One region of the Chelatococcus sp. YT9 genome, then DNA from elsewhere that is predicted to be linked to it. Evidence: riboswitches for the same ligand, from Rfam matches in the RefSeq annotation. Region 1 holds a riboswitch; the other holds the start of a gene.
The links. Region 1 has a riboswitch for glycine ahead of gcvP (aminomethyl-transferring glycine dehydrogenase). Riboswitches for the same ligand answer to the same signal wherever they lie in the genome.
Positions count from the first base shown of each region.

Region 1 (3,409 bases):
GATCGGACCGGCGTGACGTCCGGCCGAGCAGCCGCGCGCGGTCGCGCGCCCGGGCCGCACGGGCGCGGCTGGCTTCTTGCAGGGATTGCGGTTGCTCTTCTGGCGTTGGCCCCGATCCTGGCGATCGTGGCTGTAGCTGGCGGCGCGGCGGAAGGCGTCTGGCCACATCTTGTTGCTTATGTCTTACCCGAGGCCATGCGACAGACGGCCGTGCTCGTGGCTGGAGTCGGTATCCTTGTCGTTGTTATGGGCACCTGCCTCGCGTGGCTCGTCGTGGCTTATGATTTCCCCGGCCGCCGCTTGCTGGAATGGGCACTGCTGCTACCACTGGCGATGCCGACTTATATCGTCGCTTATGCGTATCTCGATGTGCTGCATCCGATCGGTCCCGTGCAGAGCTTCCTGCGCGCCTTATTCGGCATCACCAATCCGCGCGATCTGAGCTTTCCCGACGTGCGTTCGATGGGGGGGTGCATCCTTCTCCTCAGCATCGTGCTTTACCCTTATGTCTATGCCTCAGTGCGGGCGACCTTCCTCGTCCAGGCGGGCGGAGTGGTAGAGGCTTCCCATTCGCTCGGTGCGGGACGTTTCCGGACCTTCCTTTCCATCGCGGTTCCTCTGGCCCGCCCGGCTATCGTCGCGGGAGCAACGCTAGCGTTGCTGGAAACACTGAACGACATCGGCGCGTCGGAATTTCTCGGCGTCAGAACGCTGACAGTGTCGATCTACGCAACCTGGATCAATCGCTCCAGCCTCGCTGGCGCGGCTCAGATTGCGCTGTTCATGCTCGCCGTCGTCATTACCCTCGTCGTGATCGAGCGCATCGCTCGTCGGCACGCCGACTACGCCGATGCCGAGCCCGGCAGGCTGACTCCCAAACAGCTCAGGGGGTGGGGCGCGGTAGCGGCCACGTTCATTGCGGCCATGCCGGTTTTCGTTGGCTTTGTCATTCCGGTGCTGCACCTGTGCAACGAGGCTTACAAGCGTCTGCGCTTTGCAGGCTTCTCCCACAGCCTCCTTGATGCGATCCGCAACACCGCTTCTCTCGCACTCGTGGCAACGGCCGTGACGCTTGCGCTCGGCGCCTGCGTGATCGTCGCGCTGCGCCTTGCGGCTCACCGCGGCCCGCGGCAGGTGCGACGCGCGGGTCTCACCGCGCGCATCGCGAGCCTCGGCTATGCTGTGCCCGGCACCGTGCTTGCCATCGGCCTCATGGTGCCACTCGCCACCATCGATAACGCGGTCGACGCGGCCCTGCGCGCGAGCCTCGGTATATCAACCGGGCTGGTCCTCTCGGGAACTGTCGTCGCCCTGATCTATGCCTATGCTGTCCGCTTCCTCGCCCTCGCGGTTGGCGGGCTGGAGGCGGGACTTGGTAAGGTGCCGCTGACCCTCGATGATGCGGCGCGAACGCTCGGCGCCCATTCAGGTGGGTTGATCAGGCGCATCCATCTGCCGCTTCTGTGGCCGGCGATCGCCTCTGCCGCAATTCTGATTTTCGTCGACTGCATGAAGGAACTGCCGGCTACCCTATTGCTGCGGCCGCTTGATTTTGAGACGCTTGCCACCCAGCTCTACGCGGAGGCGTCGCGCGGGACTTATGAGGACGGGGCGATCGCCGCCTTGCTCATCGTGCTGGTCGGCTTCCTCCCGGTGGTGTGGCTGGCGCGGCTCAGCAGGCATGGCTGGGTGCGGCCACACCGCGCCACATCGGGCCGTGCCGACGATATTGATGGGGACTTGTCTGCCGGGCGACAACCTGGCTTTTGACTTATTGGCTGTTTTGAGTAGCTTGCAGCCGGCAGCAGCGGGAGAGACTCGGCTTTGTGCCGAGCGCCGAAGGAGCAACCGCCCCGGAATCTCTCAGGCAAAAGGACCGCTGCCGCACGACGACATCTGGAAAGTGAGGCCGGAGCATCGCGCTTCGTGCATCCGCCGACGGGATAACGCTCTCAGGCAAAGAAACAGATGGGGCACCACGGAGGCCGCGAGGCCGAAGGAGGTTAGCCATGGCTCCAGCGATCGCCGCGATTGCTGGTCCATGATCGGCTTTCTGAGGCGCTAAGGCCCCGGGGTAAACCATTCTGAGCCGCCTGATCCTGCGCCCGAGGTGTTATTGATGACCGATCTCGAATTTCTCCTCAGCCGGACAGGTTCCGGCTTCGCCCGCCGCCATATCGGCCCGTCCGCGGCCGATATCGCCTCGATGCTCCAAGCCGTCGGCGGCGGCAGTCTCGGCGGGCTGATTAATGAGACGCTTCCGCGCTCCATCCGCCAGGAAAAACCGCTCGATTTCGGCCGCGGGCTCACTGAGCGAGAGGCGCTGGCGGAACTCGGTCGTGTCGCGGCTCAGAACGAGGTTTTCACCTCACTGATTGGCCAAGGCTATTACGGGACGTTGCTGCCGGCTGTCATCCAGCGCAACATTCTCGAAAATCCGGCCTGGTACACAGCCTACACCCCCTACCAGCCAGAAATCAGCCAGGGCCGGCTCGAGGCGCTGGTCAATTTCCAGACTATGATCGCCGACCTGACAGGCCTTGACGTGGCCAATGCCTCGCTGCTCGACGAGGGCACGGCTGCTGCTGAAGCCATGGCTATGTCCAAGCGCGTGGCGAAATCAAAGGCCAATGCCTTCTTCGTTGATGCTGGCTGTCATCCCCAGACCATAGCCGTCATCCGCACCCGCGCCGAGCCGCTCGGCTGGGAGGTCATCGTCGGTGATCCCGAGAAGGATCTCGATCCCGCCGCCGTCTTTGGCGCCATCTTCCAGTATCCCGGCACTGACGGTCACGTGCGAGATCTCCGCCAAACGATTGCGGCGATCAAGGGCGCCGGTGGTATCGCCGTGGTGGCAACTGATCTGCTCGCCCTCACCGTCCTCGCATCTCCGGGCGACCTGGGGGCAGACCTGGCGGTCGGCACAAGCCAGCGCTTTGGGGTGCCGATGGGCTTCGGTGGCCCGCATGCCGCCTTCATGGCGACCCGCGACGCCTACAAGCGCTCGCTGCCGGGTCGGCTCGTCGGCGTCTCCGTGGATGCGCGCGGCGCAGCGGCCTATCGTCTCGCGTTGCAGACCCGCGAGCAGCATATCCGCCGTGAGAAGGCGACGTCCAATATCTGCACTGCGCAGGTGCTGCTCGCCGTCATCGCCTCCATGTATGCCGTCTATCACGGGCCTGAGGGGCTGAAGGCAATCGCCGAAAATGTCCACGCCAAAACCGCGCGCTTGGCGGCCGGCCTGTCGCAGATCGGGCATCCGGTCGAGCAGGGCACCTTTTTCGACACGGTCACCGTCAAGACCGGCAGCCGGCGGGACGAGATCATCGCCCGCGCCCGCGCGGCCCGCATCAATCTACGCGTCTATCCCGGCGACGACGGCCGCATCGGCATCAGCCTCGACGAGACC
Region 1 is NZ_JAHBRW010000001.1:3,217,952-3,221,360, forward strand. It holds gene KIO76_RS14710 (ABC transporter permease) at 1-1,770, shown strand, start outside; glycine riboswitch at 1,799-1,889, shown strand; gene gcvP (aminomethyl-transferring glycine dehydrogenase) at 2,120-3,409, shown strand, end outside.

Region 2 (3,409 bases), 3.1 Mb from region 1:
TATGAAAAAAGAAGAGGAATTCTTTCACTATATATTCATACACTATGAACGACATGCTCTTGGCATGGCAAGATGTTTTTCAATATTCGTTCGCTGCCCTGGCGCTGAGAGAACCCCTGCGTCGAGCGATGGTTTGACCAGGGCGCTCCTCTATGGCTCTTTGTTCAGATCCAACCTATGCAGGAATGCTGATGAACTGGCAGGGAGATCGTGAATGGTTGTGATGGCTCGAGACCGGCATATCGTCAGGCCGGCCCTTCGGAGCGGTGCAATCGCTTTGGCTGTCGGCCTGATGCTGGCAGGCTGCTCATCCTCTTCCGGGACGTCGAGCGGCGGCACTTCGGTCGGCAATTTCCTGCTCTATGGCGGAGCCACCGTGCCCCCGGAAGCAGCGGTGCCAGAGTACGAGGTCGTTTGCCCCAAGGTCGATATCACCGAAGGCGGCTCCGCCATTCGGGTCGGCGGCGAGAATCCACGCTACCAGGTCTCCATCACCGATGTCGCCCGGGAATGCACCATGACCGGCGGCGGTGGTTATCAGCTGAAGATCGGCGTCGAAGCGCTCGCGCTGCTCGGTTCCGGCGGCAATGTCGGCCGCGTTACCGTCCCGGTGCATTTCACCGTCAAGCGCGGCAATACAGTCGTCGCCAATCGCACCCGCACAACCGCCGTGGCGTTCGCCTCTGGGGAAACGCAAACCGCCTTCACTGTGGTTGAGGACGGTATCGATGTTCCAGCCGGTGAAGGCGAAGTCACCATCATGGTTGGCCTCGGCAGCGCCCCAGCACAGGCGCGCACAGGCGGTCGTCGCCGCTAGAGCAATCCGGGATGAAGAAATGCCGTTTCCCCGCAAAATTGCGCAGGAATAGAAGCTCCGGGTGATTCAGCGCCCGAAAAGACGTGCAGCGCAAAAGCGGAATCACTCCGCGCCGATTGACAGATCTGGCCGAGGGCTTATGACGGTCACTGTCGTTCATCCCTGCGGAAGAGCCCGGACCGCCCCACGGTCCGGCGCCGAAGGCGCAACCACCCCGGAAACGCTCAGGCACAAGGGACCGCACGGGATTTGACACTCTGGAAAGCGGGTTGCCCCTTGGGCCGCCTCACCGACGGGGGTAATCGCGGGATGGCTATGACGCCGTCCAGGCGGGAAATCTCTCAGGTCCACAGACAGAGGGGGTGCGCATGGATCCGGTTTCCATTGGGACCGGATGCCCGTTTGGGCAATTATAACCATGGGCGTCCCTATTTTGTGGAAGGATCTGGAATGGCGGGCCAGTCGAACGACGATCTCCCCTTGCGTACTCCATTATACGAGCGGCACGTTGCCCTTGGCGCTCGCATGGCGCCCTTTGCCGGCTATGAAATGCCTATCCAGTACAGCAAGGGCATCCTGCACGAGCATCTTCATACCCGGGCGGCGGCTGGATTGTTCGATGTCTCGCACATGGGGCAGGCTGTTCTCGTCGGTCCCGATCACGCGACGACCGCAGCCGCGCTGGAAGCTCTCGTTCCCGCCGATATTGCCGGGCTGGGCCTCGGTCGGCAGCGCTATACTCAGTTCCTCAACGAGCAGGGCGGTATCCTTGACGATCTCATGGTTGCGCGCGGCCCCGACCCGGCGGACGACGGCAAGCTTATGCTCGTGGTGAACGCAGGCTGCAAGGAATCCGATTACGTCCACCTCAACCTGAACCTGCCGGAAGAGGTCAAGCTGCAGCGCAACGACGACAGAGCACTGCTCGCGCTCCAGGGTCCCCAGGCCGCAGCCGTTCTCGCACGCTACGACGAAGCAGCCGCGGGAATGGGCTTTATGACCGTCGCCGCGCTCACCATCGGCGATATTTCGACGCTCGTCTCACGTTCCGGCTACACGGGTGAGGACGGCTATGAGATCTCCGTCGCCAACGGTGACGCGGTGGCGCTCTGGGATCTGCTCATGAGCCAGCCTGAGGTCGAGCCGGTTGGCCTCGGCGCGCGCGATTCGCTGAGACTCGAGGCGGGCCTCTGCCTCTACGGTCATGACATCAATCAGGAGACCTCTCCCGTGGAGGCAGGCCTCTCCTGGTCCATCCAGAAGCGCCGACGCACCGATGGCGGCTTCCCCGGCTATCGCCGCATCGTAGGCGAGCTCGCCGAGGGGCCGCTGCGGCAGCGCGTCGGTATCCTGCCCCAGGGGCGGGCGCCGGCACGGGAGGGCACGCAGATTCTCGATGCCAGCGGCGAACTCATCGGCGAGGTGACCTCAGGCGGCTTCGGACCGACGGCTGAGGGCCCCATCGCTATGGGCTATGTCGTCCGTGACTTCGCGGCGGTGGGCACGGATATTCAGCTGTCCGTACGCGGCAAGCTTCTTCCTGCGAGCATCGTTCCCCTTCCCTTTGTCGCTCATCGCTACAAACGCTGATCAACAGAAGACCTTCCGGAGAAAGATATGACCACACGGTATTCCAAGGACCACGAATACGTCCGCCTTGAAGGTGATACGGCGACCGTCGGTATCACCGACTATGCCCAGGAGCAGCTCGGGGACGTCGTGTTCATCGAACTCCCCGAGATCGGCAAGGTGTTTGCCAAGGGCGACGATGCCGCCGTGGTGGAGAGCGTGAAGGCCGCGAGTGAAGTCTACGCGCCGCTGGCGGGTGAAGTGGTCTCCATCAATTCTGAGTTGGAGGCCGCTCCCGGGACCATCAATGAAGATCCCACCGGCAAGGGCTGGTTCTTCAAGATGAAGCTCGCTGATCCAGCCGAGTTCGAGAGCCTGATGAGCGAAAGCGACTACGAGGACTTCCTGAAGTCGATCAGCTGATCTCATCTGCATCGCCGCCTAAAACGACGAACCCCGGCGCACGCCGGGGTTTTTTCGTTGGGCCGTCGCCGTTCATCGGCGGGGATGTCCCGGCCAGGGTTGCGAAACCGCAGGTGAAAAAAGAAAGCCCGGCTCCGCATACCAGAGCCGGGCTTCCTATTGAACCGGAGCAGAATGCTCAGGTGTTATCAGTTAAGCTTCGAACGCAGGTCGGCAAGGCTCGACGCAAAGATCGAAGCGCCCTTCTCACCCTGGACGGCATCCTTGAGGACGACCTCGGATGCCTTCAGGGCGGCATCGATAGCCGCTGCCCGCACTTCCGCCGTGGCCTGAGCCTCCGCCTGAGCGATCTTCGCCTCGGCGGAAGCCGTGCGGCGCGCCACAAAGTCGCTCATCCGCTGGTGGGCCTCATTGGCAACGCGCTCAGCTTCCGCCTTCGCATTCGCGACAATGTCCGCGGCTTCCTTCTCGGCCGCAGCCCGCTTGGCCTGATATTCCTTCAGGAGGGCCTCGGCCTCAGCACGGAAGCGCGTCGCCTCGGCCAGTTCATCGGAGATGCGCTTGGCACGGGCATCGAGCCCCGCAACGATAGCCCGACCG
Region 2 is NZ_JAHBRW010000001.1:143,704-147,112, forward strand. It holds gene KIO76_RS00650 (hypothetical protein) at 215-817, shown strand; glycine riboswitch at 973-1,068, shown strand; gene gcvT (glycine cleavage system aminomethyltransferase GcvT) at 1,268-2,407, shown strand; gene gcvH (glycine cleavage system protein GcvH) at 2,435-2,809, shown strand; gene KIO76_RS00665 (F0F1 ATP synthase subunit B family protein) at 2,998-3,409, opposite strand, start outside.
Region 2: linked by a shared signal. The riboswitch ahead of gcvT (glycine cleavage system aminomethyltransferase GcvT) and the one ahead of gcvP (aminomethyl-transferring glycine dehydrogenase) in region 1 are both predicted to bind glycine.